Regions from separate parts of the Vibrio rhizosphaerae genome, predicted to be linked through region 3. Evidence: predicted binding sites of a transcription regulator. Region 3 holds the regulator's gene; each other region holds the start of a gene.

Region 1 (11,100 bases), 820 kb from region 3:
AGATCTGCGTGCCCACGGCGTCACGATGCTGACCTTAGGTCAATATCTGGCACCGAGCCGCCATCACTTACCCGTAGAACGCTATGTCCCACCGGAAGAGTTTGATGAACTGAAAGAGATTGCGCTGGCACTCGGCTTTACTCATGCCGCATGTGGTCCGTTTGTTCGTTCCTCCTATCATGCTGATTTGCAAGCTAAAGGCATTGAAGTCAAATAATGCCAATCAGCCGGTGCCCCCACCGGCTGATTAGCCGCTCAACGGCCTATCACCAACATGACCATTTGAGGATAAACACGGCACAAGCCTTCCGCAAATGTGAAACAATTGCCATAATTTGAGCTGTAATATTGAATCTATGATGGTTGTTCTATAGTCTAGAGAGCAACTCGAATTCACTGTCGATGTAAGGATATATATGATGAAAACAGCCACGATCTGGGGCATTATCGGACTCGCGGTCACACTCGCAGGTTGTGCTTCAAATACCAAAGAAGACAACTACCGTGAAGCGTCTTTTGAGCTTTGTAATACCGACGTGAAAGTCTACTCGCTGGATAATGCAGGACGAGTCCGCATCGTTTGTGCCGACGGCTCTAAATTTGCCCTCAAATCAGAAAGCACGCTCGAAGTGATGCGTGGGATCAACATTGATTATTGTGACGGCGAAGGGTTAGGCAAATTTACTGAAAGTGAAAACTACTACTTATTCAAATGTAAATCAGGTACAACACTGAGCATCTCTAAAGATTAATCCCCGTATTGAGATAATATTCTCAATCGCTGATTGCCCTTTCACAGACACTTTTGAATCTCTTGTTTCGTTGTGAATATGCTTTATTTCAAAATAATAAACCCGCGGAAAGCGGGTTTATTTTTATCACCAAAATGATTCGGTCACTTATGCGTAAACTGGGAGGCGCTTACAAATTTCGAGAACTTTTGCTTTCGTCGCATCAATCACACTTGGATCATTGATGTTGTCCAACACATCACACATCCAGTTTGCCAACTCTTTCGCGTCATCAGCGGTAAAACCACGTCGAGTGATTGCCGGTGTGCCGACACGAATACCTGAAGTCACAAACGGACTCCGAGGATCATTCGGTACTGAGTTCTTATTAACGGTAATATTCGCTGCGCCGAGAGCCGCATCCGCTTCTTTCCCTGTGATATCTTTGTCGATCAAATCAACCAGGAACAAATGGTTTTCAGTACTGTTCGACACGATTTTATAGCCACGCGCCTGGAACTGAGCAACCATCGCTTTGGCATTTTGCACGACACGCGCCTGATAGGCTTTAAACTCAGGTTCCATCGCTTCTTTAAACGCAACTGCTTTTGCCGCAATCACATGCATCAGAGGACCACCCTGACCGCCAGGGAATACAGCAGAGTTCAGTTTTTTGTACATCTCTTCACCGGCGTTTGACAGAATCAAACCACCACGCGGACCAGCCAGTGTTTTATGGGTTGTCGTGGTCACAACGTGAGCATGTGGGACTGGTGTCGGATACACGCCCGCAGCGATCAGACCCGCCACATGCGCCATATCGACAAACAGGTAAGCGCCGACTTTATCTGCGATTTCACGCATCCGAGCCCAGTCAACAACTTGTGAATATGCAGAAAATCCGCCAATAATCATTTTCGGCTTATGTTCAACCGCCAACGATTCCATTTCGTCGTAGTTAATCTGACCCGTTTCATCAATGCCATAAGGAATCACATTGTAGTGTTTCCCGGAGAAATTCACCGGAGAACCATGTGTCAAGTGACCACCGTGAGCCAGACTCATCCCTAAAACAGTATCACCGGGATTCAACAATGCCATATAAACAGCACTGTTTGCCTGAGAACCTGAGTGAGGCTGGACGTTTGCATATTCACAATTAAACAGTTCGCATGCGCGCTCAATCGCTAATGTTTCAACTTTATCGACGTACTCACAACCACCATAATAGCGCTTGCCCGGATAGCCTTCCGCATACTTATTGGTCAGCTGAGAGCCCTGAGCTTCCATCACGCGTGGGCTGGTGTAGTTTTCTGAAGCAATCAGTTCAATGTGTTCTTCCTGACGAAGAGTTTCTTCTTGAATGGCTGCGAAAAGATCCGCATCATAATCAGCGATATTCATATCACGCTTAAGCATCTGTATCTCCTGACTCAGATTGACTGAAATGTTTAATAAAATGACATTTTGACTTAACGCAAACGTTTTCGCCATCTAATTTAGCGCGTATTCTACCTAAATTGATTTAGGTCATAAAGCCCAAATAGACAAATTATCATGCAGTTTTTTCATGATACCGAAAAGTCACACCACAATAACCATCATGTGTGTCAACTTTGCTGTTTACATCATGTAAAGTATCAAAGACATAGGTTTACCTGAATTTAGCCTATCTAGCTACCGAAAACGTCACCTTTTCTTTAGTATTCTCCGCAAATTGTCCCAATCCTTTTGACTATCGATGGAAAAGCACACATTTCAGGAAGACATTATTGCCATGATTACCGGGAGCTTTTTAGTTGCTCAGGGAATTATGTTTCTACAAGCAGCAAATGCCATTACCGGTGGCACAGCCGGATTAGCACTATTATTGAACCACTTAACGCCATACTCTTTTGGTGTGCTGTATCTACTGTGCAACACCCCTTTTTATTGGCTTGCCTGGAAACGATTCGGCCAACGGTTCGCGTTGAACAGTTTCATTTCCGGACTACTGGTTTCCCTGTTTACCGGACTATTTTCACCGCTGGTACAACTCACCGACACCAATCCTGTTTACGCTGCCATCAGCGGCGGCCTCCTGATGGGATTGGGTATGTTGATTCTCTTTCGCCACCGGTCAAGTTTAGGCGGCTTCAACGTATTCTGCCTGTTTGTTCAGGATAAATTAGGCATTTCTGTCGGTAAGACACAATTATGTATTGATGCATCGATTGTCTGTGCATCTTTCTTTTATCTCCCACCAGAGACAATTGCTGTTTCCATACTCAGCGCAGCTGTCCTCAATGTCGTCCTTGCGATGAACCATAAACCATCACGATATTGTGTCACTTACGGTTCATCATAAAGGGTCAAGTTCAGTGTTTTTTATCTTCTATAACTTGATATTGAACAAGAAATAGCACATTTGTCCAAAAAGACATCATTCAGTCATAAATTATTAGAAAAGGCTTTACAGGCTGCATAGGTTTGCTATGATGCGCCCCGCACCGAAGAGATGAATCGGGAATATTTCTTCAACACAACGTGCACACCCTGGAGGGGTTCCCGAGTGGCCAAAGGGAGCAGACTGTAAATCTGCCGGCTCCGCCTTCGATGGTTCGAATCCGTCCCCCTCCACCATATTCAACATGGTTGAATTATTTGATTCAGGCATGAACAAAACACTCTGGAGGGGTTCCCGAGTGGCCAAAGGGAGCAGACTGTAAATCTGCCGGCACTGCCTTCGATGGTTCGAATCCGTCCCCCTCCACCATATAGAAAAGCCAGCATATTGCTGGCTTTTTTTCTATCCGTTGCTTTTCTATCCGGTGACTCAGACCACTCAATTCACATCAGACTTCAGCGATACCCGTTGCTACTTCATATTGCAATAATTGCAAGCAAAGAGACTCGAACCAATACAGTGTCTCCCTGCTTTAATGACATCATCTCAATATGGCATCAATACTATCTTTTCTGAGTACAGAAAAACCATCAAGCCAAATAAGCCGGAACATCTTTGATGCTATCAAGCACCACATCGGCAAGTGATTCACCGGCTTCAGTCACGGGTTTTCCGGTACGGACCAGAATTGAAGTCCCGACGCCAGCCGCCTGAGCTGCAATCAGATCTGAGGGTTTATCCCCCACCATCACTGACTTCGCCATATCAATGTTGAGAAAATCACGGGCAGAGATAAACATGCCGGGACGCGGTTTTCGACAATCGCAGTTCTGCTTATATTTCTCGTCGCCATGCTCAGGATGATGCGGACAATAATAAATCCCATCCAACTCGATCCCACGGTCAATAAAGTTCCAGTCCATCCACTGCGTCAGGCTCAAAAAGCGCTCTTCGGTAAACAATCCCCGGGCAATTCCGGCCTGATTGGTCACCACTACTAAAAGATATCCCATATCCTTCAGGCGTTTTGTTGCCTCAAATACCCCATCAATGAAGTGAAAATCATGTTCATCATGAACATAGCCACTATCCATATTGATCACACCATCGCGATCCAGAAACACTGCTGGTTTAGCCAAAGCTTTACCCCATCCGACTGATTAATGTCGGCTATTATACTCAAACTCACACTTGGAGATACACCCAAATCCCTTCGTCTCCTGTTACAGATTTTTGATTGCTTTTTCCAGCCTAATCGCCACAATAATAACTTTAGACGTCTAGACGTCGAAAATGATTGACTTCATTATCATGAAGCCATAGCATCCATTACCAAATCGCAGGTGTTGTTCCGGATTGAATACAAATTCATCACGCAACACACCATACCTCAGCATACAATGCTTGATCTGAGGTGAAATGAATCAACTAAGTAGGTCCTAGTCAGGGTTTCTAATGATTGAAATAAATCACGTCAACAAAATGTTTGGTCAAGGCGACAATCAAATACTCGCCCTGAAAGACATTAATCTCCATATCCGGCAAGGGACGATCTTTGGTGTGATCGGCTCTTCCGGTGCCGGGAAAAGTACGCTGATACGCTGTGTCAATATGTTGGAGTCTCCCACCAGTGGTGAAGTCATTGTGGACGGTGTTGACCTGACCAAATTGAGTGCGGCTCAATTGTGTCAGGCCAGACGCAATATCGGCATGATATTCCAGCATTTTAATCTGTTATCATCCCGAACTGTATTTGACAATATTGCTTTACCGCTAGAACTTGCAGGTCAGAATCAGCAATATATCCATAATAAAGTCAATGAATTACTGACACTTGTCGGTCTTGCCGACAAAAAACAAGCCTATCCGTCCAACCTCAGTGGCGGGCAAAAGCAACGCGTTGCAATTGCCCGCGCACTGGCGAGTGATCCGAAAGTGCTGTTATGTGATGAAGCCACCAGTGCATTGGATCCGGCCACGACCCAATCAATTTTACAACTGCTTAAACAGATTAACCGTCAGCTAGATATCACGATTTTGCTCATCACACATGAGATGGATGTAGTGAAAAGCATCTGTCATGAGGTCGCCATCATCGGTGACGGAGAGTTGGTTGAAAAAGGTAGTATCAGCGATATTTTTGCCCATCCGAAAACCGAGCTCGCACACCAGTTTATTCGCTCGACACTGGATTTATCGATTCCGGAAGATTACGAAAATCGCCTGCATCCTGAACGGGTTCCGGGCAGTTATCCGCTTGTCCGGATGGAATTTACCGGCGCGACGGTTGATGCCCCGTTGGTTTCACATATCTCACGGGATTTTAATATGGATGTGAATATTCTCAGTTCTGATCTCGATTATGCCGGCGGTGTCAAATTTGGCATGTTGGTCGCAGAACTCCTTGGAGAAGCGGCCAACGATCAGGCCGCAATCGAATATCTCCGTTCACAGCATGTAAAAGTAGAGGTCCTTGGGTATGTCAATTAACCTCATCGTTGACTGGATCAGTCAAAACAGCCATCTGATTTTGAACGCCACTTGGCAAACCGTTTATATGGTTGCATTTTCAGGTCTGGTCGGCTTCCTCATTGGTATTCCGCTCGGGGTCATCCTGCATATTACGAAACCGAAGGGATTATTAGAAAACAGACGCCTTAATCGTATTTTAGGTGCCGTGGTCAATGTCGGTCGTTCGGTACCGTTTTTGGTCTTAATGGTTGCTATTATTCCGTTCACCAAACTCTTGATCGGTACATTTATCGGCACCACCGCAGCCATCGTCCCATTGACCATCGGTGCGATTCCGTTTGTTGCCCGGCTGATTGAAGGGGCGCTGCTCGAAGTCCCTGCCGGTCTGGTTGAAGCCGCCCAAGCTATGGGGGCGAAACCGCTGCAAATCATTACCAAAGTGCTGTTACCGGAAGCGATGCCAACCATTCTCAATTCAGTCACGATTACGATGGTGACACTGGTCAGTTACTCGGCGATGGCAGGAACGGTCGGTGGCGGCGGTCTCGGGGATGTGGCCATTCGTTATGGTTTCTACCGTTATGACATTACCGTGATGGCGGTGACCGTTGTCATGCTCATTGTTCTGGTTCAGATTATTCAGTCAATTGGCGATGCGATTGTGCGCCGGGTTGACCATCGATAACCGACCGTCCAACTAAACAATAACAACACCGATGATTGATGATCATCGTTCAGGATTAAGCCAAGGAGAAGTACATGAAATTAAGTCTAAAGGGTTTACTAACGATTGCGACGGCAGCTTCAGCACTCGTGCTGGCCAGTTGTGGCGATAAAACTGCCGATAATAACAAAATCAAAGTAGGTGTCATTGCCGGGGCAGAAACTCAGGTTGCCGAAGTTGCTAAGAAAGTGGCAAAAGATAAATATAACCTCGATGTCGAGCTGGTCACATTTACTGATTATGTCACGCCTAATGCTGCACTTGATGATGGTTCTGTTGATGTAAACGCATTCCAGCACAAACCCTATCTGGACCAGCAAATTGCAGACCGTGGCTACAAATTAAAGATTGCTGGCAAGACGTTCGTTTACCCGATTGCCGGATATTCCAAAACAATCAAATCGGTTGATGCTCTGAAAGCAGGTGACCGAATTGCGGTTCCGAATGATCCAACCAACCTTGGCCGCTCATTGATTCTCCTTCAACAGCAAGGTCTGATTACCTTACGTGATGGTGTTGGTCTAAAAGCCACAGTGCAAGATATTGTCAAGAATCCAAAGCAGTTAGAAATCCTTGAATTAGATGCAGCCCAACTGCCACGTTCACTGGATGATGTGACGATTGCAATCATCAATACAACCTTTGCCAGCCAACTGCACCTCTCTCCAGAAAAAGATGGTCTTTTTGTCGAAGACAAAGAATCACCATATGTGAACCTGATCGTCGCACGTGAAAATAACGTCAATGACCAAAACGTGCAAAACTTCGTCAAAGCCTATCAGACAGATGAAGTTTATCAGGCTGCGATGAAAATCTTCAATGACGGTGTTGTCAAAGGCTGGTAAAACCAATAACAGCGGTCAGCGTGATAACAGGCTGCGTCTTACGACAAAAAAAGGGCATTCAATGCCCTTTTTTATGGCTTCATTTTGCTGAACACTTACTTCAGGTAATCCCACGACAGGTTCGACACAATCCGGCATGCATCACATTTGAAATGGAAAATATCATGCAGAGGCCCGGCTAACCGCCATTCACCACCACATTTCGGACAACGACGATGTTGTTCATCTTCCAGGCTGGTTCCGCCGACACGGTACTGATAATAGTAAGTGGGAATTTTCGTCAAATACTCAATGCGTCCCCGCAAATCCCAGCCACGTCGGAACAAATCACTATCCGGCATCATGATCTCGGTTAAAGCAGCGTGTTCCGCCTGACACCCACCGGCCATCTGTAATTCATCACAAGCCTGCCATTCTGTCTGCCACTTAATCACCGCTTTATGATCCCCATTGAAGGTCGCTGGAATCCGGTACAAAGGAATCGGCAGAAGCGTTTCACCATTGCGCAATGGCGAGCAAGTATGCACATAGGTCGTATAAAGCACCTGCCATTGACGCGGTTCATCGGGATCGGTTTGCTCCGAGTGAATATCCCGCCCCAGAACGCGCACTTTGGGAGCCAGTAAGCTCGCCTCTGCCAATCTGGCGAGACAACGCCGGACAAAATCGGAGTGATAACGCGGATGCAAGCTCTGTTTCTCCGCACACACCGCACGGACAAAAAACTCACCGTCGCCCATCACCACCGGAAATTCCCGACCCAGAATCTGGCCGTTAAACCGCAGGGCTTCCAGTAAACCGGAAATCACCCCTTCAACGGCAGCAACCGTGGTGTTATCAAAACATTCAAACTGGAGTTCAACAACGTACATCCGTTACACCATCGGTTCTAATTGATCTAAGAAAGTATCGAGCGTCGGTGCCAGTACATCCCGTTTCGAGGTGCCGAGACGCTCCAGAATCACTTCACCACTGAGATTACAAATCGAAATCACATCAAGTTCTGCATCGGTAGCCGCAATAAAAACCGTTGGTTTGAGTTTCAACCGGCGCTGGGTGACCAAATGACCCAAGATATTCTCCTGCAACCGGGTGAAATCGGCCTCACTCCAGACTTGGAGTAACGTCAGTGACTCACCCTGCCAGCGAGCCGCCATATCGGCACAAAACTGCGTGCCGTAAAACGCCTTGATATCCTCATGTAAAGTCAGCTCAATCGCCTGCTCAGTACTTGAAAAGTCAGCAGGTTCACCCCGGCTGACAGGCTGCCAGTACACCATGTCGCCCCGGGTCGTCTCAATACAAGGTGAAGGCCAATCGGCTAATTCGGAATTCATTGGCAAACAACCATGTTCCTGTTGATATGCCAAGACATAACGCTGACAAAACTGCGTCAGGGATGATAATAGAACCATTTCATTCATGCGATTCTCCGAATGATCACTGTAATACCGCCATTTTCTTCGGCCCGTGCCAAAGAAAGCAATCGCGCTCCGTTGATGATCAGGCTTATCCGATAATTTACCGATCATTTCACGAAGAAAGCCCACGCCTAATGACATTGGCAAGTGGATTGCGTAAAATTCCCCGTATTCTAAACGAATTTAGTCCTGAGCATGAGCAAATATTCCGATAACGAGTCCTTGGCTGACCTAAAATTAGGCCAACAGACTGTCTATGCAAGTCATTATGATCCATCACTCCTACAAGCCGTTCCGCGAAGTCTGAACCGAGATGAACTGCAGTTAGCGGCTCCTCTGCCGTTTCAGGGATGTGACCTCTGGACGCTGTACGAACTCTCATGGCTCAATGCCAAAGGATTACCTCAGGTCGCGATTGGATACGTGTCAATCCCGGCCACCAGCCCAAACCTGATCGAATCCAAATCATTTAAACTGTATCTAAATAGTTTGAATCAGACAAAGTTTGACGATTGGCAAGCGGTTCATGCCAGACTCAGTGCCGATCTATCTGACTGTGCCGGTGAAGAGGTCACGGTCAACCTCCGGCATGTCAATGATTTTACTCACCAACACATCATCACAATGGAAGGTGAATGCATTGACGAGCAGGAAATTGAAATCGAACAGTATGCATTCAATGCCGCTTATCTGGAACAAGCAACCGGCGAGACCTTTGTTGAAGAAACGCTGCACAGCCATCTGTTGAAATCCAATTGTCTGATCACCAATCAACCGGACTGGGGCAGCGTTGAAATCCGTTACCGGGGCAAACAGATCAACCGTGAAGCATTACTCCGTTATCTGGTTTCTTTCCGTGAACACAATGAGTTTCATGAACAGTGTGTGGAACGAATCTTTACCGACTTGATGAAGTATTGTGCCCCACAAACGTTAACCGTGTATGCACGGTATACCCGCCGCGGGGGGCTGGATATTAATCCTTACCGCTCAACGGAAGACAGTCAGCCAGCCAGCATCTTGCGTATGGCACGTCAATAAGTCGGCTTGGAGTCACCATTGAGATGATCAGAACCATCCGGAATGCGCTATTTTTATGGTTGCTTCTCAGTAGCTGTCCGATAGCATTTGCCAGTGTTTATACTTCTCCGACACTGGAAGAAGCCAACCTACTTCTGGATATTTCGCCGAAAGAAGCGCAGTCACTGACATCGACTTACCTGACCAGAAGAATCTTATCGGACACCAACGAAAAAACCCAGACGAAAATCACCAGCGAGAGCTCAGATAACCTCATCCGCACACCAAACTCTAGTGTTGAAGCCATGGAAATTCTGGCTCAGGCACTGTTTCGTCAGGGATATTATGATGAAGCGATGCGTTATCTGAAAAAAGCCATCGCATTGACTCAACAATACCAGCTCCCTTATCTGGAAATTGAGGTGCGTCAGTTAGAAATTCGGCTGAACTGGCTTCTCAATCATGATTCACAACTGGCCCGGGAACAGCTCAAAAAACTCTCCGCTGCATTAGCTCAGCTAAAAAATGCCGAACAGCTTGGCAAAAGAATCCACTATCATATTTTGATGCTTCTGGCGGAAATTGCCTCAAAATCCAATGAGAATGAACGGGCAGAAAACTATTATGAAGAGGCCAAAACCTACATCAGTGAAACACAATCCGTCAAAAGACAAATTGAGTACCACATTCAGGTCGGGAAGCACTATCTGAATCACAAACGTTACAATAAAGCCCTCTCAGAGCTACTGACCGCTTATTGGAGTGCCTTAGAATCCAATGACAGTGCCTTACTGGCGATGACCAATTCGCTCTTGGCCCAACTGTTTTATGAACGGAAGGTACTGGACCGCGCACTGCTTTATCTGGCTCAGGCTGCTGACTTTTATGATAGTTATGAGGAATCTCCCGTACTGGTGGATATCCTCAAACGGATGGGTGATATCTACTATCAGCAAAGTAAATTCAATCTGGCTCTCGTCTACTATCTCAATGTGCTGGATCACTCGGTCACACAACACGAAATGCAACTGTTTATTGGGGTGCGGATTCGTCTGGCATCGACCTATATGCAGCTCTACAACTACCCGTTAGCCGAGGATTACCTGTCAGCGATCGAGCCGTTACTGACCCAATTCGACTTTCCTCAGTTGCAGGGACAGGCTTTGCTCCTGAAAGCGGGGATCGCTTTTTATCAAAAAGACACATCCCGGGCAATCGCGCTGGCACGTCAGTCCGCTGTGCTGGCAGGACAGACTCACGATGATCAGACGCTGATGCAAGCGTTAAAACTGCTCTCCGATGCATCAGAGAAACAAGGACACTATTTAGAAGCTTTAAACTATTCACGTCAGTACAACCAACTGACGCAAAGACAGCAAAATCAGTTAAATCACATCAGCGAAGAAGCGTTCAAACAGCAAAAAATGTTTGTCGAACAGACATTACATCTGGCAGGACAAGACCGGGCGCTGAAACAACAGGAAAAACATTACCGATATTT
Region 2 (11,100 bases), 850 kb from region 3:
GCCGGTTTATCCGCAATGGCGCTGATTGCTGCCGGTGCGCCCATCGCTCTCATCCCTTTATCGGTGCCGAGAATATGACTGAATAACGGGGCGGGGGCATGAAGATCGTAGCCACGTCGTGTTATGGCAGCCATTTCGAGATGGGGATCGACGGCCGTATCAATGTGGCGGATATCCCCGAGTTGTTCCAGTTTTTCAATATATTGACGAAGGTCTTTCATACGTTGCATAACGTCATTACCTCATAGATTTACTGTGAATAAGGTTGCTTATCTTTGAGGAGTGTACTCTTATGTTCGTATACGAACAAATTGTTTATGTGTTCAGAACCATATGGCATCTGTTTGTTAGGCCACTTTTTGTTACGCTAATGTTTGTTACACCAATGTTTGTTACACCAATGTTTGTTGCGCGACTGTTTATTGCATTGTTATCGATAGCATTCTTGCTGACTGTGGTTGACGTGATGCGATTTAATGATGAGACATGTGACGTGGGCTCAGAAGGCTCACAACTCAGAACGATCACAACCAAGGCTGGATCGTCTGAGGGATTTGGTTAGGGGAGTGGATTCGGACTTGTTTGTGTCTGCCCAACTCACCTTTTTCAATATCGATACTACTTTTGGCAACTTTAAATTGCTTGGATAAAAACTTAATCAGGTGGGCATTGGCTTTGCCATCGACGGGCGGAGCTGTAATGGCGATTTTGAGTTCATCGCCATGTATTCCGACAATATTGTCACGGCTGGCTTTCGGCTGAATGTATAGTCTCAGAACGATATCCGGGCCTTCCTGACAGACGGCAGTCATTATAGCTGATGCCAGATCGGACCGATGAAATCACCGACCATGATGTTGATAAATTGCAAGAGAATGAAAACCACGAGCACACTCAGATCGATCCCCCCGAGATCCGGCAAAATTTTTCTGACCGGCATCAGCAAGGGTTCTGTGATTTGAATGAAGACATATTCAATCGGGCTTCGGCCTTGGCTGACCCAGCTCAGAATCGCGCGAATCAACAATACCCAGAATAACAAGCCGCCAGCGGCTTTGAGCAATGCAAGCAGACCGAGGAATAAGAAGTAGCTACTGAATCCTGCCATACCGCTGGAGGCGAGCATCACGAGGATGGTGAATTTCAGCACACAGAGAACATAGGCAAATAATACCGTGGCCAAATCAATGCTGCCGATTGACGGAATAAGACGGCGCAGCGGGCCGACGATCGGCTGAGTCGCTTTCACTACAAACTGAGAAAACGGATTATAAAAATCTGCGCGGGCGGCCTGAAGCCAGAGACGCATCAGCACGACCATGATGTACAGGTCAAACAGGGTAGAGATTAGAAAACTCATTGAATTCATAAGTTGCCCTTAATTTGCGGATATGCCGTCTTGGTCTATCCGTCATGATGATTAAAATTGTTTTTCCATCGCTTCGGCACGTTTTACCGCAGCTTGCATTGCTTGTGCAACCACTTCAGCAAGATCGTGTTCATTGAAAGTACGGATAGCTTCCGCTGTGGTTCCTCCTTTTGAAGTGACTTGTTCTCTGAGTGTGGTTAAATCTGTATCCGGATTGGCTTTGACGATAGCGGCCGCGCCAACGGCACTTTGCTGAACCAACAGACGAGCCGTTTCAGCATCAAACCCTTGGGCAATTGCTTCTTTTTGCATCGCTTCCATGAAGAGGAAAAAATAGGCGGGCGCACTACCGGCAGCGGCAATAATCGCATTGATCTGTGATTCCTGACTGACCCAGCAGACTTCTCCGACGGACTGAAACAGTGCGGTCGTAAACGCTTGATCGGCCTCGGTCACGGATGCGGTCGCAAATAACCCGCTCATCCCTTGATTGATCAGAGATGGTGTATTGGGCATCACGCGGATCAGACTGAGATTTGACGCATTGAGCATCTCGCTCAGACGCTGACAAGTGATGCCGGCAGCAATAGAAATCACTAGTTTTTGGGACCAGTCGATATCCTGAAAGTGGCGACAAACATCAGCCATCAATTGTGGTTTTACAGCAAGGACAACCACATCGGCTTGCTGGACGGCTTGATGGTTATCGTGTGATGTCCGAATACCATAATCGTTCGCCAGTGGTAACAAATGCCGGTCTGTCGGGGCTGTCGCTGTGATTTGTGTGGCGGGATAGCCGCTACCGACTACTCCTGCAATGATTGCTTTTGCCATATTTCCGGCACCGATGAAGGCAATCTTTCTTTGTTCCATAGATCGTTTCCCTTAGTTGTTTGGCGTCAGTTGTTTGAATAATCTCGGGCACCAAAAATGGCGGTTCCGATTCTGACGATGGTACTACCTGCTGCAATCGCAGCGTCCATATCTCCACTCATTCCCATGGAAAGCGTATCCACTTCGGGATAGATTTCTTGTAGTTTTATTTTCAGGGCGGCCAATTGTTGAAACGCGGCCAGTTGAGCGTCATAGTCCGGCACATTTTCCGGAATCGACATTAATCCTCTTAACGTGAGGTTGGGCAGTGCAGAAATCAATGCTGCCAGTTGAAAAATCTCTTGCTCGCCGGCGCCCGACTTTGAGTCTTCGCCGCTGGTATTGACCTGAATCAGCACTTGAAGCGGTGGCATTCCGGCGGGGCGTTGATCGTTGAGACGTTGTGCAATTTTCTCTCGATCAATGGTATGAACCCATGCAAAGTGCTCTGCAACCAGACGCGTCTTATTGGACTGTATCGGGCCGATAAAGTGCCATTCTAAAGGGGTATCTGGTGCATTCTGGTTGAAATACTGTACTTTTTCGACACCTTCCTGCACATAGTTTTCACCGAAAGCAAGTTGTCCGGCTTGAATCGCTTCAGCGATCGCCTCGACGGGTTTGGTTTTGCTGACTGCCAGCAACAGGACAGAGTCTCGAGTACGTTCACATTTTTTTTGAACCTGCTCGATGTCTGACATGATATGTTGAATGTTTTGTGCAATCGTACTCATAATTATTTGTCTAAACAGATAGTTGTAAAAGGTTCATTGTAAACCGTTCATGGTCAGCAAAACACCGCCCGCGGATAAATGCTAACACGATGAATTTTCCCGATGAAAAACAGAGTGACTGAATCAACCCATGGATATCTCAACATTGTTGGCTCTTAGTGTAAAACATAACGCTTCTGATCTACATCTTTCTGCCAGCCATCCGCCTATGTTACGGATAGATGGCGAGTTGAGAAAGTTGGAATGTGAAAATTTATCCAGTCAAATGGTTCTGTCTTTGACGGAATCAATGATGACCGAGGCGCAGCAGGAACAGTCCCGATGCACCCTGGAAGTAGACTGGTGTTATCAGAGTGAGCATGGCCGCTTCCGGGTAAACCGCTTTGTGCAAAGCCGTGGGTATGCTGCGGTGATGCGCTATATTCCGAGTGACATTCCGACGCTGCAATCTCTCGCTACACCGGATATTGTTAGCGAGATGTGCCGTTATCGTCAGGGGCTGGTACTGGTGACCGGGGCAACCGGCTCCGGCAAATCAACGACCTTGGCTGCGATGGTGGATGCCATCAACCGTCGGGATACCAAGCATATTATGACGATTGAAGATCCAGTGGAATTTATCCATCACTCCCGGCAATCTTTAGTGCATCACAGGGAGATCGGGCGTGACAGTGGCTCTTTTGCTGAAGCATTGCGGGCGGCACTGAGAGCCGATCCGGATGTATTGTTGATCGGTGAATTACGGGACCCGGAAACCATTCGGTTAGCGCTGACCGCAGCGGAAACCGGGCACTTGGTTCTGGCGACACTGCATACCCGTAGTGCTGCTCAATCGATTGACCGAATCATTGATGTTTTCCCGGCGGATGAGCAAAACCGAGTCCGAATGGTACTCGCCGAGTCGCTGCAAGCGATCATTGCCCAACGATTATTACCTCAGGTCGGTGGTGGCCGGGTCGGTTGTTATGAAGTTTTGATTGCGACCTCGGCGGTGCGAAATTTAATTCGGGAAAACCGACTGCCTCAGATTGAGTCAGTGATGCAAGCGGGAGCGGGGCGGGGAATGAGAACAATGATGCAAGATCGTCAGCGACTATTACAGCTCGGCCGTATTGTGCCAAACGTGGATTAAGGTCGGAAAATCAGGACGGTACGGTGGAGGAAATATTCACCCCCACTGTGCTTCAAACCAACTTTCCAGAATGATCACGGCTGACTGACAGTCAATATTGCCTTTCTTCAAGGCCCGAAAACCACCGTGCTCAAAGAGAGTACTGCGCGCTTCGGTGGTAGATAAACGTTCGTCATGCAGCTCAACCGGTACACCGAAACGGCCATGCAGGCGATTGGCAAATTTTTTGGCTCGCGGGGTTATGGTGGCTAAGTCTTTGCCGTGTAAATCCGTCGGTAAGCCGACGATGATCAGGTCCGGCTTCCATTCCTCAATCTGCTTTTCGATATCTTCCCATCTCGGAATGCCATCTTTGGCCGGAAATGCCTTCAAAGGAGAAGCCGTACCGGTAATTTCCTGACCGATCGCGCTGCCGATACTCTTGGTGCCATAATCAAAGGCCATGATTGTCTTGGACATGTGATGCGTTACTCCATTGACACGCTCGGTGAGCGGGTTAAGCGTGTCCGGCCATGGTTGAGAGTTGAGCGGGGGTGATACCCAGTTTCTTGACCGCACGATTCCATTTTTCATGAATCGGCGTGTTAAAAATCACTTCCGGGTCAGCTTCAATGGTCAGCCAGGAGTTTTCAGCCAGCTCGCTTTCCAGTTGACCGGCTTCCCAGCCGGAATAACCGAGCGCAACCAGATAATGACTAGGCTCAGCATCGGTACCGAGAACGGCCAGAATATCTTTTGAAGTCGTGACACTCAGTTCATCCGTCATTTGCAGGCTGGATTCATAGTAATCTTTGGGGCGATGCAAAATGAATCCCCGATCCGAGGAAACCGGACCGCCGTTAAAAACAGGGCTCTCCAGACTTTCAGTTTTCTCCTGCGGATAGATCGGATCAATATCGACCTGCTTGAGCATGGTGCCGATCGTGATATCGATTGGGGCATTAATCATCAGCCCCATTGCCCCTTCTTCATTATGTTCACAAATATAAATCACACTGTTTTTGAAGTAAGGATCCTGCATCCCCGGCATTGCCACAAGAAAATGATTGGTTAAATTCATCCGATGAGCCCTCATTATTCAGCGCGAAATTCTGACATCATTTATGCTTTTATGCGACGTTCAATTGCATCCATGAGCTTGCCTGTAATTGAAATATTATACTTTGCTTCAATTTCTCGCACACAGGTTGGACTGGTGACATTAATTTCGGTGAGTTTATCACCAATCACATCAAGTCCGACGAAAATCAGCCCTTTTTCCTTCAGAACTGGGGCAATTGTCTCAGCGATCTGACGATCTGTTTCTGTCAGTGGGCGTGGTTCTCCGGTGCCGCCGGCAGCCAGATTCCCCCGGGTCTCACCTTCTGGTGGAATCCGAGCCAGACAGTATGGCATCGGCTCGCCGTCAACCACCAGAATACGTTTATCGCCATTACTGATATCCGGAACAAAGGTTTGTGCCATACAGTAATTCTGACCCTGATTGGTCAGGGTTTCGATAATGACTGACAGGTTCGGATCTCCGGCCTTCACCCGGAAAATGGAAGCTCCGCCCATGCCGTCCAGTGGTTTGAGAATAATATCGCCGTGTTGTTTTTGGAAGGCTTTGATTTTCTCTGCCTTGCGGGTCACGATGGTGGTCGGGGTCAACTCCGGGAACCAAGCAGTAAACAGTTTTTCATTACAGTCACGCAGGCTCTGTGGCTTATTGACGATCAGCGTCCCTTGCTCTTCGGCTCTTTCCAGAATATAAGTCGCGTAGATATATTCGGTATCAAACGGTGGATCTTTACGCATCAGAACTGCGTCCAGATCTGACAGAGCGATACTCTGGCTGGATTGGATATCAAACCAGTGGTTTGGATCTTCCTGAAGGTGCACGATTTGGGTATCGGCATAAGCGACCCCTTGATCTAAATGCAGGCCATCCATTCTGATGTAGTGAACTTCATAGCCACGACGCTGTGCTTCAAGCATCATCGCAAAGGTGGTGTCTTTTTTGATGTTGATCGCTTCGATCGGATCCATCACAACGCCTAGTTTAATCATGTTTTTCTTCTCCAAGTCTTCAATTGGCCATCATTTAGCCGAGGTCACCAAAGCGTACTTGTAGTGCGGTAATCGCCGTTAAGGCTGCCGTTTCTGTTCTGAGTACGCGGGGACCGAGTAAGATTTCTTCAAACTGATGATTTTTCGTCATCTGAATTTCTTCTGCGGACAAGCCGCCTTCCGGGCCGATTAGCAGACGAATACCTTGCTCCGGTGTCGGCAGGGTATTAATTGAGTACGATGCGCGAGGATGTAAATTCAGCTTCAGTGCCTGAGTCTCTTCGCTGCACCAGTCTGCCAGTGTCATGATCGGTCTGATTTCAGGAATGGTATTACGGCCGCATTGTTCACAGGCGGCAATGACAACCTTTTGCCATTGCTGTAATTTTTTCTCAAAGCGTTTTTGGTCGAGTTTAACACCGCATCGCTCTGATAACAGTGGGGTGATGGTATTGACGCCAAGCTCCACGGATTTCTGAATGGTAAATTCCATTTTATCCCCGCGGGAAATTACTTGGCCAAGATGCAGGTGCAGCGGCGATTCGTTGTCATTGACCTCAGCTTCACCAACTTGTGCCGTCACGGTTTTTTTACTGATTTCGACAAGTTCAGCCGGATATTCAGCGCCATGACCATCAAATAATAAGATGTCCTGCCCGGTTTGCATTCTCAGAACTCGGCCCACATGGCCAGCCGCATCTTCGCTTAATGTGACCAGACTGGCAGCGCGTATTTTCTCGGGATGATAAATGCGGGGCACTCTCATAGATATTCCTGAATCAACTTTTTCTGAACCAGCGTCGGAGGCTGGGATTTTCAACAAGCTTGCCATTACGTCAGGCTTGTCCCTTTGTTGGTATAAGATGGGCGCTGCGACGTTAAATTACAAGAGGGGCAATTGAAATCTAAACGGAAAATTTTTGTTGGTCACTGAGCGTTGTCATCATGGTATATCAGTGGTTGATCACATCGGGTACAGCGGTAGATGACTTGTTGCCGTTGTACTTTCCGGTGACGGCGAACCGACAGCGAGAATTGCTGACACTGGCAGTGATATGTAAAGGTCTCTCCGGCGACTGAACGTGTATCAAACTGGTGCGTGGTGAGCGGCGGTAAACCAAATACTTGTTTCATTACCGATTGCCATTCTGAACCGTGTGGTCTCACACGACCATAAAGATGGTGAACCAGTAAGTGAGCGATTTCATGGGGAATCACTTGCTGTAAAAACTCACATTGATTTTCAAGAAGTAATACCGGATTTAAACGGATTTCCCAGCGATGACAATAGGCTTTTCCAGCGGCTTTGCCGCGCAAGCGATAGCTGAGAGTCGGTTGTGGGAAGGGGTGGTGAAAGTAGTGCGACGCTTGCTCAATACAGGACTGGATGCGGGCATCAATCTGGCGATGCAATTCAGCTGGGACTGAGGAGAGAGACACGTTTTCCGACCTTTATCTTTCTATCGAGGGGGGGAAGGACTGGATATGACATTCAATACCAGTCACCTGATTCACTGCGATGATGTCGGTTTCTGCACAAAGAAGCAAGCCCTCCGGGGGAGGGCTTGCTATCTCAAATACGAGGCTCGATAAGCCGACGTAGTTGACGAGGTCAGAACGAGTTACTTCAGACCGGCAAAGTCTCGCAATGATGCGGCTTTATCGGTGGCTTCCCATGGGAATTCATCGCGACCGAAGTGACCATACGCAGCGGTCTTTTTATAAATCGGTTGCAACAGATTCAGCATTTCCTGTAGTCCGTAAGGGCGCAGATCGAAGTGCTGACGAACCGCTTCGATGATGATGTCATGTGACACTTTCTCGGTACCGAACGTTTCAATCATGATTGAGGTCGGATCAGCGACACCAATCGCATAAGACAATTGAATCTCACAGCGATCAGCCAGACCGGCCGCAACAATGTTTTTGGCAACATAACGAGCTGCATAGGCGGCAGAGCGGTCAACTTTGGATGGATCTTTTCCGGAGAAAGCACCGCCACCGTGACGGGCAGCACCGCCGTATGTATCGACAATGATCTTCCGTCCGGTCAAACCGCAGTCACCCATTGGACCACCAATAACAAAACGGCCGGTTGGGTTGATAAAATATTTGGTCTCTTTGGTTAACCATTCACTCGGTAGTGTGGGCTTGATGATTTCTTCCATCACCGCTTCTCTCAGTGAATCGGTTGAAATCGAGTCGCTGTGTTGCGTGGATAGTACGACTGCATCGATACCGACAATCTTGCCTTCGTTGTACTGGAAAGTGACCTGTGATTTTGCGTCCGGGCGTAACCAAGGCAGGGTGCCGTTTTTGCGTACTTCTGACTGACGTTGTACCAAGCGGTGTGCATAGGTGATAGGTGCAGGCATCAGCACGTCGGTTTCATTGGTCGCGTAACCAAACATGATACCTTGGTCACCGGCGCCTTGCTCTTTCGGGTCAGCGCGATCAACGCCCTGATTAATATCAGGAGACTGTTTGCCGATGGTATTTAAAACCGCGCAAGAGTCAGCATCAAATCCCATGTCTGAATGGGTATAGCCGATTTCACGCACGGTCGTCCGGGTTAATTCTTCAATATCAACCCAGGCGGATGTCGTGATTTCGCCACCAACCATGACCATGCCTGTTTTGACATAGGTTTCACAGGCAACACGCGCTTTCGGGTCTTGTTCTAAAATCGCATCAAGTACGGCATCGGAAATTTGATCGGCAATTTTATCAGGATGTCCTTCTGATACGGATTCAGAAGTAAACAGATGCTTTGTCATGAGAACTCCACTCAGATGATGAGCAAGTCATACTGAACACTTACTCGAAATTATTTACAAACAAGCGCTAAGCGCAAGAGATGTTTTTACATCTAGACGTCTATTCTATGCAGTGAAAGTGGAATTACAAGTTTTTTTTGGTGGTGGATAAACATCCGAATGCTTATCCAGTCAGTGACAAAATTTTGATTTCGCCGAAATAACCGATAGATCTGCGACAGATGGCGCATTTATTGGGACGGTAAATCGATTGCGCCAAAGAAAGGGCTTTGCGACAATATGGTGCTTTTTTAAGATGGTATTATTTTTTATACGGTGTTGTTGCGTCGTAATTTACTTTTCTTTTTGCTTTATGACTTTCAGGAGCTGACATGTCTTCCCAAAAACGTCTCGCGAATGCAATCCGCGCTTTAAGTATGGATGGTGTTCAACAAGCCAATTCAGGTCACCCCGGCGCCCCGATGGGGATGGCGGATATCGCTGAAGTGCTGTGGCGCTCTCATCTGAACCATAACCCACAAAACCCGAACTGGGCTGACCGCGACCGTTTCGTCCTGTCTAACGGCCACGGTTCGATGCTGATTTATTCACTGTTGCATTTGACCGGTTATGACCTGTCGATTGATGACCTGAAAAACTTCCGTCAGTTGCATTCAAAAACCCCGGGTCACCCGGAGTACGGCTATGCACCGGGGATTGAAACCACCACTGGGCCACTCGGACAGGGCATCACCAATGCGGTCGGGATGGCGATTGCCGAAAAAGCGCTCGCAGCACAGTTCAACCGTGACCAGCACACTATCGTTGACCATCACACCTATGCGTTCCTTGGCGATGGCTGTCTGATGGAAGGAATTTCTCATGAAGCTTGCTCTCTGGCTGGGACTTTGGGACTGGGCAAACTGATTGCGTTTTGGGATGACAACGGCATTTCAATTGACGGTCATGTGGACGGCTGGTTCACCGATGACACGGCAAAACGATTTGAAGCATACGGCTGGCATGTGATTCCGGCGGTAGACGGTCACGATGCGGCGGCGATTGAAGCAGCGATTGAAGCGGCGAAAGCTGAAACAGCACGTCCGACGCTGATTTGTACGCAAACCGTGATTGGTTTTGGCTCACCGAACAAATCCGGCTCTCACGATTGTCACGGTGCCCCGCTGGGTGCGGATGAAATCAAAGCAACGCGTGAGCAACTGGGCTGGGAATATGGCCCGTTTGAAATTCCGGCTGATATTTATGCGCAGTGGGATGCGAAAGAATCCGGCGCAGCGAAAGAAGCGGCATGGCATGACAAGTTTGCTGCTTATCAGGCGGCTTATCCTGAGCTGGCGGCTGAATTCAAGCGTCGGGTCAATGGTGAATTGCCAGCGGACTGGGAAACTCAGGCCAATCAAATCATTGCTGAGTTGCAAGCGAATCCGGCCACCATTGCATCGCGTAAAGCATCTCAAAATGCACTGGAAGCTTTCGGTAAGCTTCTGCCTGAATTTATGGGTGGCTCAGCTGACTTAGCGCCATCGAACCTGACCATGTGGTCCGGCTCAAAATCACTGACGGCGGAGGATGCGTCCGGCAACTATATCCATTACGGTGTCCGTGAATTCGGTATGACGGCAATCATCAACGGGATTGCATTGCATGGCGGTTTCATCCCTTACGGAGCGACTTTCCTGATGTTTATGGAATACGCGCGTAATGCGATGCGGATGGCGGCGTTGATGAAAGTGCAGAACATTCAGGTTTATACCCATGACTCGATTGGATTGGGTGAAGATGGTCCGACCCACCAGCCGGTGGAGCAAATTGCCTCACTGCGCCTGACACCGAATATGAGCACTTGGCGTCCTTGTGACCAGGTGGAATCCGCGGTGGCCTGGAAACTGGCAATTGAACGCAAAGATGCCCCGACGGCACTGATTTTCTCGCGTCAGAACTTAGCGCAACAAGAGCGGGATGCGACGCAGGTAGCGAATATCGCCAAAGGGGGTTACATCCTCAAAGATTGTCAGGGCACACCGGATTTGATTCTGATTGCGACCGGCTCTGAAGTGGATTTGGCGGTTCAGGCAGCGACTGAATTAACTGCCAAAGGCAAGCAGGTGCGTGTGGTTTCAATGCCTTCGACCGATGCCTTTGACCGTCAGGATGCGGCTTACCGTG
Region 3 (11,100 bases):
TGAGCTGCTGGTTAACGGAATCCGGCTCGCTTCAATCGCACTTTGTTTAGAATCATGGACAATATAACCCCCGCAACGGTGATGCTCTTCATGCATGTTATACGATAGTTCAGCCAGATCCTGTTGGTTGACTTGCCCAACCCAAACCAGAGGATTATCGACAATCGACTGAGCCTGAATCGGATGGCTTGTGGATTCCAGCAGCGTGCCTTTTGCATCAGCGCCAATCGATATCCAGACTTTGTTGTCGTCAGTCTGTTGTAAATGTTCTGCCGCGATGAGTGGGGTACTCATCAGTGTCAGTAAGACGGCCAGACTGGTTTTAGTGTATTTCATTATCCTGATCTCCCTATCGTAGGCGCTTGATCTGAGTGGTAAAAGGCTGTAAAGGCCAGCGCTACTAAACTAACAAAACAAAGCAAGATTAGGGATGAATTAATGCAAATTAATTCATAATCAGAATGTAAACAACGGTGAGCATAATAATGTTAATAAATGTTTATATTATTTACATTTATGTAATTTTTGATATGCGTGTGAATATATCATGGTCGGCTGTAAACCTTGTGGTCAGCGCAAAACAGCAATTTCTTAGACGATTTTGTATTCAATACTGACCTTTACTATCGTTGATTCGCATAAGAAAAAAACGATACCCTGATGTGAATCAACAAAGAATAATGACAAAATTGCAATACTCATCCACAATATGAGCACTTAATCTTCAATGCAAAAAAAGATCGGGTAACTTTGCAAAAAAAGTGACATGATGTGCTGAGAAGATCGGTTTGTTTTCATACAAACAGCCGGATACAACTATCTATTAGAGTGACATTCCCAATATTTTAGAGGGTGAGCATGATTAAAAAGATCGGGATATTAACAAGTGGCGGTGATGCCCCAGGGATGAACGCTGCGATTCGTGGCGTTGTCCGTACTGCATTAGGCGCTGGTTTAGAAGTTTTCGGCATCTATGATGGCTATCTGGGACTTTATGAAGACCGGATTGTTAAGCTGGAGCGTTCGAGTGTTTCTGACGTGATTAACCGTGGTGGTACATTCCTTGGTTCAGCTCGTTTCCCTGAGTTTAAAGAGGTTCATGTTCGTGAAAAAGCGATTGATAACCTCAAAAAGCATGGTATCGAGGCTCTGGTTGTCATCGGTGGCGATGGCTCTTACATGGGCGCGAAGAAGCTGACAGAAATGGGATATCCATGTATCGGCTTGCCGGGCACCATCGATAACGATATTGCCGGTACCGATTATACCATCGGTTATCTGACTGCCTTGAATACCGTCATTGATGCCATTGACCGTTTGCGCGATACGTCATCTTCTCACCAGCGGATTTCGATTGTTGAAATCATGGGGCGTCATTGTGGTGATTTAACACTGATGTCTGCCATCGCCGGCGGCTGTGAATATATCATCACCCCGGAGACGGGCTTGAATATGGATGAGTTGATTTCTAATCTGAAAGACGGCATCGCGAAAGGTAAGAAACATGCCATCATTGCGCTGACTGAGCTGATGATGGATGCCAATGTTCTGGCGAAGAAGATTGAAGAAGCGACCAAGCGTGAAACGCGTGCGACTGTTCTTGGACACATTCAGCGTGGTGGCCGGCCAACTGCATTTGACCGGGTGTTAGCGTCTCGCATGGGGAACTATGCGGTTCATCTCTTGCTGGAAGGTCATGGTGGTCGTTGTGTCGGTATTCAGAAAGAAGATCTGGTTCACCACGATATCATTGATGCAATCGAGAATATGAAGCGTCCTGTCCGTAAGGATCTATACAAAGTTGCCGAAGAGTTGTTTTAAGGTTTTTTCGTAGCACATATTAATAAAGACCGCTGTATGCGGTCTTTTTTTGTATCGGTTATTAAGTCCGGTTTTCTTCCTATGACTATTATTCTACCGACATCTGTTTACCGTCAGATTGCGAAAAATGATCAGACAATCCACATCCGCTCTTCCGGATCTTTTCTGTTCAGATAATGCGTCGATTGAATCCGGCGAATTGTCCGGCACTTGCCACGGATGAGCAGGGTTTCGGTGACCGCAATATTTCCCTGACGGGTAACACCATCGAGTAAATCACCTTTGGTTATTCCCGTTGCGGAGAAAATGACGTTATCACTGCGGACCATATCTTCCATCCTCAGCACTTTCCCGGCTTCAACGCCCATTTGCTGACAACGTTCAATTTCCTGCTGTCCGATTCGGCGGTTTTCATCGGTGTCACCTTTGACTTCATGGCGAGGCAGAAGACGACCATGCATATCACCGTCTAAGGCGCGAATTACGGCGGCAGAGACCACGCCTTCCGGTGCGCCGCCGATACAATACATCACATCGACTTCACTGTTGGGCATACAAGTTAAAATTGAAGCTGCCACGTCACCATCGGGTACGGCAAATACGCGGACACCCCATTGTTGCATTTCTGCGATGACTTGTTCATGACGGGGCTTAGCCAAAGTAATGACGACCAGATTATCCAGTGATTTACCTAATGCCTGTGCAACATGTTCGAGATTTTGTTTGAGGGGTTGATTGAGATCGATACATCCTTTGGCGCCCGGCCCGACAACCAATTTTTCCATATACATATCGGGGGCTTTCAAAAAGCTACCTTTTTCCGCTGCTGCCAAGACTGAGAGTGCATTTGACTGTCCCATGGCTGTCATGCGGGTGCCTTCAATCGGATCCACTGCGATATCAACTTCATCGCCTCCCAAACCGACTTGCTCGCCAATATAAAGCATTGGGGCATCATCAATTTCCCCTTCTCCGATGACAATCTCCCCGGTGATCTCTGTCTTATTCAACAGACTCCGCATGACTTCAACAGCTGCGCCATCCGCTGCATTTTTATCACCGCGCCCAAGCCATTTATACCCGGCTAAAGCGGCACCTTCGGTCACTCGGGAAAAGGCCATTGCTAAATCACGTTTCATGTGAACTCCATCTTGACGGAAAACTGGGAAATTTGCGTCGAATTTTAGCATATCCCGACGAAAACGTTTGCTGAAATGCTTGTGTATTCTTGCACTTGATCAAAGCGGTCTCAGATCTTCAGCGATATTTCAGGGTCCAAGAAGGGATTGAATGGGCGACGAAGAACAAGCAAAGTAAGAATCGTGTCAATTCACGTCGGTTTTTTAATCGAATGGTGAAAATATTCAAGATAGAGCGTGTTTCTCCAGCCGTGGCTGAGTAGAATGAACAGCTAAGTACAATCATCATTGCAAGTGCAGAATCGTAAAGGATATAAGCATGTCTTTTGAAGTATTAGAGAAATTAGAAGCCAAAATTCAAACTGCTGTTGATACCATCACACTCCTTCAAATGGAGGTCGAAGAATTAAAAGAAGAAAAACAGAAATTGATTGAAGAAGCAACTCAGTTGAAAACCAGCCGTGATGAACTGGAACAGCGGGTACAGGATATTCAGCAAGAGCAGACGGCATGGCAGGAACGCATTCGCAATTTGCTGGGTAAGATGGAAGATATGGAGTAAGGCGCAGGACCTTTTATATCAATACGATTAGGTTCAAGTTTTCTATATCGTCCACGCGATATCAAAAAATGCCGACATTTTTGTCGGCATTTTTCATGGGAGAGATGGGGATTCGATTTATGCTTGTGGCCGGATGCCCAGTGTATGACACAGTGCATAGGTCATTTCTGCTCGATTCAGCGTATAGAAATGGAAGTCCTTGACCCCTTCACGACCAAGAATTCGCACCATATCAATTGCTTGGCTTGCTCCGACAAGCTGACGCGTCACCGGATCGTCATCTAATCCGTCGAATTGTTTGTGCATCCATCCCGGCACTTTGACATGGTTTTGTGCGGCAAAGCGAGCGGCTTGTTTAAAGTTGGACACCGGAAGAATACCCGGTACGATTTCCACATCGATACCGGCACTGACACAACGATCACGGAATCGCAGATAACATTCAACATCAAAGAAAAACTGAGTAATGGCACGGTTCGCGCCAGCATCAACTTTACGTTTGAGGTTCAGCAGGTCGGCCTGAGCACTTTTCGCTTCGGGGTGGACTTCAGGAAATGCGGCGACAGAAATATCAAAATCATGCCGGGATTTAAGTAATGTCACCAGATCAGCTGCATACATATCTGGTTTTCCGCCGCCCGGCGGAATATCACCACGGAGCGCAACAATGTTCTCAATGCCGTTGTTCCAGTAATCATCGGCAATCTGGGTCAACTCTTCGCGACTGGCATCAATACAGGTCAGATGGGGCGCGGCGACTAAGCCTGTCTGGGACTTGATTTCTTTAATAATGGAATGGGTTCTGTCCCGCTCTCCGGAGTTTGCCCCGTAAGTGACAGACACGAATTTGGGCTGTAAGGTTTTTAAACGATGTACTGAGTTCCAGAGAGTTTCTTCCATTTGTGGTGAACTTGGCGGGAAAAACTCAAAAGAGACATTGAGGTTCCCGGATAACTCACTGATATTTTGATTCAGTGCATCAATATGTCCAGCATATGAGTAGCCCATCTTCTCTCTCCCGTGAATGATGGTAATTCAGTCTTAATTGACGTTTAGACGTCTATATGTCTAGATATTCTATTGAATCGTTTTTCATGTCAACAATATAAACATGAATATTTTTCACGTTTGTATGAAGGCTTTTCACCTTTCCCCAGTTAGTAACCTTAGTTGAGAAACAAAACTTGAGGAACAAATCAGGAGCCCAAAGGCTCCTGAACGATGGAAGGGTAATGATAGTGAGTGGGCTTATAACAAGCTGGACAATAGATTAATATCTGACTGGATAGCCCCCGCAGTGACATCCCTTCCGGCACCGGGGCCGCGAATCACTAACGGATTATCTCTATACCATTTACTTTCAATCGCAAAGATATTATCGCACGGAAGCAGATTGGCTAACGGATGCTCCCGGTGTAATGCTTCTACGCCGACAGAGGCTTTTCCTGATTTTTCCAAACGAGCGACATAACGCAACACTTTATCTTCCCGCTGTGCTTTGGCCAGACGTTCAGCCAGCTGGATATCGAGCTGGGCACTTTGATCAAGAAAGTCATCTAAGGAGAGGCATTGCAATTCCTCCGGGACCAGCGATTCGACCGTGACCTGATCGGGTTCAATATCCAGCCCGGATTCACGCGCCAGAATCACTAGTTTTCTCATGACGTCGGAACCATCCAGATCATTTCTCGGATCCGGTTCGGTTAAGCCTTGTTGCCAAGCCAGATCAACTAACTCACTGAAAGGCACGGAGCCATCATATTGTTGGAATAGCCAGGACAATGTGCCTGAGAAAATCCCGGAAAGGGCGACAATTTCATCGCCGCTTTCCCGCAGATCTCTCACCGTATGATTAATTGGCAGACCCGCGCCAACCGTCGCATTGTAAAACCAGTGACGGCTGATTTTTGCAAAAGAGTCTTTGACTTGATAGTAGTATTCACTACTGGAAGAGCCTGCGACCTTGTTGGCGGAAATCAGATGCATTCCTTGCTCTGCAATCTGAATATACTGTGAAGCGAGTTCAGCACTGGCTGTCACATCCAGCACAATCACATCATCATAGCCGCGGATTTGTCCTAGCTTGAACAGCCATTCCTGCCCATCATTCGGGACGGATTCTTCAATAAAATGGGCTTCGACTTTTGTCGGGTCAATCCCTTGTTCATCAAACCAGTAGGTCTGACTATCAATGACTGCAACCAGTTCAAAATTCATCCCGCGACGTTTTTCCAGCTCGGCTTTCTGCTCTGTAAACAGCTTAAGCCAGCTCGAACCGATATTGCCTTTGCCACAGAGAGCGAGTGCGACACGTTTCTGTGCCTGAAACAGATGGGTATGCAGTTGATTCACAAACGTATCTACGGGAGTCTGACGAAGTATCGCAACCAGACTTAATTCTGATTCAGATTCGCACAGGAACTCAATCGGAGCCTGTTTGAGCTGCTGATAAAAGCCAAAACAGTGGTTCGCATTCTTAGTCACACCTGCACCGACAGCTGCGACGAGTGAATAACCTTCTTTGAGGCGGATTTCGGCTTCAATCGCTGCATCTTGCAAATAAGATAAAGCACCAGACGCAATTTCAGCCGTGTAAGCAAGCTGGATGCGATACTGGTCATCCTGTTTGTCATAAGCAAGTGGTGTAAGCTGGGCTCGTTTGAGCTGCTCGATCACTTGTTTGTATAACCGCTGGAAATCGTGTCCGCGTGAGAAACTGAGTTCAATCAGCAAGACTTCATCCAGAGAGGTAATAATTTTGGCTCCCCGTCCTGAAGCAAGCACTCGTTCGATATGGGTTGAGCCGGCTTCAGGGTCGTAACTACACCGGAGGTGCAGATCTATCGCACTTTGTGCGACAGGCTGTAATGTTCGACTGTGTAGGACCGGTGCGGCAAGGCGCGCCAGTTCGCTGGCTTCATCCAGACGAAGTAACGGCAACAGACAGGCATCGGAGACAATTCTGGGGTCAGCACTGTAGACACCGGCGACATCACTCCAGATGGTTACCCGTTCGACTTCTGCCAGTGCACCAATGATGGTCGCCGAGTAATCGGAACCATTGCGTCCCAGCAGCACGGTTTCACCGGCTTCATCTTGTGCGATAAAGCCCGTGATCACGATCCGCTGATGACCGTGTTGCGCCAGAATTTCTTTGAGCAGCGGATAAGACTGAGCCCGGTCGATTTCCGGTTGTGTCTCCCGGTGAGCGCGTAAAAAGGCTCTGGCATCTTGTGCAATCGCCATTAATCCTTGCTGATTGAGTAGTGCGGCCATTAAACGAGATGACCACATCTCACCATGAGCCTGCACAAATGCCTGTTGAGCCGCTGTCAGTGGGGCGGTGAGTTTTGCAAGGGTCATGCACTCATCACCGAGCCGGTTCGTCAATGCCTGAGCGGCTTCGCCTTCGAGCAATTCGGTAATCAACTGACGTTGAAATTGTTGGATTTGAGCCAAAATTTCTTGAGCCTGCTGCGGTGCAACCGTGAGATTTTCAATAAAAGCAATGAGTTGATTGGTTGTTTTGCCTGCGGCAGAAACCACAACCAGATCGTGACTTTGCGAGTACTCTTTGAGGATGTGAGCAACGCGGCGATAACATGCCGGATCAGCCAGACTACTTCCTCCGAATTTATGGAGGTGGCGTACGGTGGTCATCAACGATTCTCCTTTACCCAATTCAGGGATTGATCCAGATCGGCAATCAAGTCATCAGCATCTTCTAAGCCGACTGATAGCCGTAATAGTTGTAGCGAAATTCCCGCTTTGTGGAGCGCTTCCTCACCCATCGCACGATGAGTCATCGTCGCCGGGTGGCAAATTAAACTTTCGACACCACCGAGTGATTCCGCTAATGAAAACAGCTTGAGCCGGCTGACAAATTGTTGCAACTCTTCATAGCTCCCTGCAAATTCAAAACTAAGCATCGAACCAAAGCCACTTTGCTGCTTTTTCGCAATCTCATGACCGGGATGAGTCGGTAAGCTTGGGTGGTAAATGGTCCCGATGAGAGGGTGGGACTGCAAGTACGCGAGTATTTTCAGCGAGTTTTCTTCATGGCAACGCATTCTCGGACTCAAGGTACGAAGCCCTCTGAGCGTCATATAACTATCGAATGGTGTGCCGGAAGCACCGATACAGTTGGCCCACCAGGAAAGCTGTTCTGCGTGTTCTTTACTGTGACTGATGATGACGCCGCCAATCACATCGGAGTGGCCATTGATGTATTTGGTCGTAGAATGGATCACAAAGTCAGCACCCAAAGATATTGGCTGTTGGTAGACCGGAGTCAGGAAAGTATTGTCCACGGCAACTAAAGCACCAACCTGTTTGGCCTGTTGGCAGATTTTTTGAATATCGACGACGCGAACCAGCGGGTTCGATGGGGTTTCCAGCAAAATGAGTTTTGGTTTCTGGGCCAGAGCCTCAGTCAGTGCAACCTCGTCACATTGATCGACGAATAACACCCGAAAGTCGCCTTTGTTGGCTCGGGTATTGAATAAACGATAGGTGCCACCATAACAATCATTAGGTGCGACAATGAGATCATCAGGGCCGATAAAAGTAGAGACCCAGAGGTTGAGCGCGGATGTCCCGCAATTGGTAATGACGGCACCCTGACCGCCTTCCAGCTCGTACAGTGCCTGTTCCAGAAGTCCGCGGTTCGGATTACCGGAACGGGTATAGTCATACTGAGGGACTTCTCCGAATGCCGGAAATCCATAATTCGTTGAGAGATAAATCGGCGGAACGACAGCATGGTACTGCGTGTCTGACTCAATACCCGTTCTAACGGCGATAGTTGCAGGTTTGCGAGTGCTCATATGTGATTCCTTTCTACTTGGTGACAGGTGGCGTTCATGACTGACAGCCTCAACCAACACGGATTGAGTGTGGTTGCTCACTCTACTGATTTTTCAATAAGACGTCAATACTTCCAGACGTCTATATGTCTTTGCTTATAGCAGTAAATAAAGCTAAAATTAACACCTACTTTTTTTGATAATAATGATGGATTCCGGCAATGAGGGGAAGCAATGGCTGATTGGAATGGTGAATATATAAGTCCTTATGCTGAACATGGTAAGAAAAACGAGCAGGTCAAGAAAATTACGGTTTCTATCCCGTTGAAAGTTCTTAAAGTATTGACGGATGAACGGACCAGACGCCAGATCAATAACTTACGTCATGCAACAAACAGTGAGCTTTTGTGTGAAGCATTTCTACATGCCTATACCGGGCAGCCTTTGCCGACGGATGAAGATTTGCGTAAAGATCGTCCGGATGATATTCCGACCGAAGCAAAAGCCATGATGACCGCAATGGGCATTGAATTTGAATCTTATGATGAGTAATCCGCGGTATTTTCTCGAAAGGAAGTCATGTAACTAACACAGAGTGACTTCCTGAGATGAGCAGAAGCGTCTTGAGCAGAAGGAACGTCGGTATGATTTATGTGCATTACCTTGAGCAGTCCCGGGCCATACGTGTGGTTTGGCTGTTGGAAGCGCTCGGGCTCGAATATGAAGTTGTTCATTATGGCAGGGACCCGAAAACTTGGGGGGCACCAGATGCTCTGAAATCCATTCATCCGTTAGGTAAGTCACCGACGATTGTTGACGGCGAACAGACGATTGCCGAGTCGGGTGCCATTATTGAATATCTGATCGATGCCTACGATCACCAACATCGTTTCCGGCCTGAGTCGGGTCAGGCATTACTGGATTATCGTTACTGGTTACATGCCGCTGAAGGCTCGTTCATGATGTGGTTGGTGATGCGGCTGATCTTTATCAAATCAAGAGAAAAGCTCCCATTCTTGTTGCGTCCGTTGATTGGTTCCTTCCTCAATAAGATGGATCAGATAGTCATTGAGCCTCGCGTTTCTACTTTTTTACGTTATATCGATGACACGCTAGCGCAGCGAACATGGTTTACCGGAGAGCAGCTTAGCGGTGCTGATTTTCAGATGAGTCTGGTATTACAGCTAGCCGACATGCGGGCCGATCTATCTTCTTATCCGAACATTCAACGTTATCTTAAACAGGTGGCTCAACTGGAGAGTTATCAGCAAGCCTTGCAAAATATCCCAGCCTGAACCGATAGATTAAAAGCAAAATGAAGAAAGAGGAGACACTGGGTGTCTCCTCTTTCTTGTACTGTGGATTAAGTGTGTTGCCTTAATCCTGCATGTAACCTTCAGGCATTGAAATTCGGGCAACGCCTGAGTCAACGGCTGCTTGAGCTACGGCTCTGGCTACCCGGGGCAGCAGGCGAGGATCCATCGGTTTGGGAATGATGTACTCGGGGCCGAATGAAAGGCTATCGACACTGGCCGCTTTTAAGACTTCTGCCGGTACTGCTTCTTTTGCAAGCTGACGAATCGCTTCAACCGCTGCTATTTTCATTTCATCGTTAATTTCGCTCGCCCGAATATCCAAGGCACCACGGAAGATGAACGGGAAGCACAGAACGTTATTGACCTGATTTGGGTAGTCAGAACGACCTGTTCCCATGATCAAATCGTTGCGAACTTGATAAGCCAGCTCCGGTTTAATTTCTGGATCTGGATTTGAGCAGGCAAAGACAATCGGTTTTTCTGCCATGAGGGCTAATGCTTCCGGTGGCAGCAGATTTGGACCTGAAACGCCAAGGAATAAATCAGCATCCTGAATCACATCTTCCAGCGTTCTCTTATCCGTATTATTGGCAAATAACTGTTTGTATTCGTTCAGATCATCACGACGAGTGTGAATCACCCCTTTACGATCAAGCATATAGATTTTTTCACGCATGGCCCCGCATTTGATCAGCAGTTCCATACAGGCAACGGCAGCTGCGCCGGCACCCAGACAAACGATCGTACACTCTTTCAGATCTTTGCCCTGAAGTTCAATGGCATTGAGCATTCCTGCCGCAGTGACAATGGCTGTGCCGTGCTGGTCATCGTGGAATACTGGTACATCACAACGTTCGATAAGACGCCGTTCGATTTCAAAACAATCCGGTGCCTTGATATCTTCCAGATTAATGCCACCAAACGTATCGGCAATATTCGCAACCGTCTCGACGAACTCATCGATAGTACGGTGTTTCACTTGAATGTCGAATGAATCAAGGCCGGCGAATCGTTTGAAAAGCAATGCTTTTCCTTCCATCACCGGTTTAGATGCCATTGGCCCTAGATTGCCGAGTCCAAGGATCGCTGTTCCGTTAGAGATAACGGCAACGGTGTTTCCTTTTGCGGTGTATTTGTAAATATTATCGACATCCTGCGCAATCTCACGAACAGGCTCGGCAACGCCGGGGCTATAGGCTAAAGCCAGATCTGCAGCGGTATCAGCTGGCTTGGTGAGGGTGACTGCAATTTTTCCTGCAGTCGGAATGGCGTGATAATCCAAAGCTTTCTGGCGAAATGCTTCTTCGGGGGTTAAATCTTGGTGATTATCTTCAGACATAAGGGTCGCGTCTCGTTGTAATGTTGATCGGAAAAGTTACAGGGAAAGAGACATCATTCTAATGGATGTGAGGGGATCTGCCTAGGCACTCATGGCATTATGTATTTAAAAATCACAT

The links. Region 3 encodes MetJ, which represses methionine synthesis genes. Its sites were predicted from a motif close to TTAGACNTNTANANGTCTAA; they were not measured.
Region 1: metN (methionine ABC transporter ATP-binding protein MetN) is a predicted target of MetJ. The motif match lies at 4,390-4,409, and genes of this name have one in related genera.
Region 2: metK (methionine adenosyltransferase) is a predicted target of MetJ. The motif match lies at 9,019-9,038, and genes of this name have one in related genera.

The regions. Positions count from the first base shown of each region.
Region 1 covers NZ_AP024903.1:1,094,010-1,105,109, reverse strand. The annotation lists gene lipA (lipoyl synthase) at 1-217, shown strand, start outside; gene OCV37_RS04750 (hypothetical protein) at 420-752, shown strand; gene glyA (serine hydroxymethyltransferase) at 900-2,150, opposite strand; gene OCV37_RS04740 (YitT family protein) at 2,473-3,078, shown strand; tRNA gene OCV37_RS04735 (tRNA-Tyr) at 3,269-3,353, shown strand; tRNA gene OCV37_RS04730 (tRNA-Tyr) at 3,402-3,486, shown strand; gene gmhB (D-glycero-beta-D-manno-heptose 1,7-bisphosphate 7-phosphatase) at 3,708-4,256, opposite strand; gene metN (methionine ABC transporter ATP-binding protein MetN) at 4,573-5,607, shown strand; gene OCV37_RS04715 (methionine ABC transporter permease) at 5,597-6,274, shown strand; gene OCV37_RS04710 (MetQ/NlpA family lipoprotein) at 6,349-7,158, shown strand; gene OCV37_RS04705 (Zn-ribbon-containing protein) at 7,254-8,030, opposite strand; gene syd (SecY-interacting protein) at 8,034-8,573, opposite strand; gene queF (NADPH-dependent 7-cyano-7-deazaguanine reductase QueF) at 8,775-9,620, shown strand; gene OCV37_RS04690 (tetratricopeptide repeat protein) at 9,644-11,100, shown strand, end outside.
Region 2 covers NZ_AP024903.1:2,935,848-2,946,947, reverse strand. The annotation lists gene OCV37_RS12830 (UbiD family decarboxylase) at 1-230, opposite strand, end outside; gene yggU (DUF167 family protein YggU) at 525-815, opposite strand; gene OCV37_RS12820 (YggT family protein) at 812-1,369, opposite strand; gene proC (pyrroline-5-carboxylate reductase) at 1,421-2,242, opposite strand; gene OCV37_RS12810 (YggS family pyridoxal phosphate-dependent enzyme) at 2,269-2,976, opposite strand; gene OCV37_RS12805 (type IV pilus twitching motility protein PilT) at 3,107-4,108, shown strand; gene ruvX (Holliday junction resolvase RuvX) at 4,145-4,567, opposite strand; gene OCV37_RS12795 (YqgE/AlgH family protein) at 4,605-5,168, opposite strand; gene gshB (glutathione synthase) at 5,210-6,157, opposite strand; gene rsmE (16S rRNA (uracil(1498)-N(3))-methyltransferase) at 6,192-6,923, opposite strand; gene OCV37_RS12780 (SprT family zinc-dependent metalloprotease) at 7,085-7,597, opposite strand; gene metK (methionine adenosyltransferase) at 7,780-8,934, opposite strand; gene tkt (transketolase) at 9,306-11,100, shown strand, end outside.
Region 3 covers NZ_AP024903.1:276,667-287,766, forward strand. The annotation lists gene OCV37_RS01175 (M28 family metallopeptidase) at 1-294, opposite strand, end outside; gene pfkA (6-phosphofructokinase) at 859-1,821, shown strand; gene glpX (class II fructose-bisphosphatase) at 1,953-2,960, opposite strand; gene zapB (cell division protein ZapB) at 3,280-3,522, shown strand; gene metF (methylenetetrahydrofolate reductase) at 3,640-4,530, opposite strand; gene OCV37_RS01200 (bifunctional aspartate kinase/homoserine dehydrogenase II) at 4,771-7,182, opposite strand; gene OCV37_RS01205 (O-succinylhomoserine (thiol)-lyase) at 7,182-8,348, opposite strand; gene metJ (met regulon transcriptional regulator MetJ) at 8,562-8,879, shown strand; gene OCV37_RS01215 (glutathione S-transferase family protein) at 8,972-9,622, shown strand; gene OCV37_RS01220 (malic enzyme-like NAD(P)-binding protein) at 9,705-10,982, opposite strand.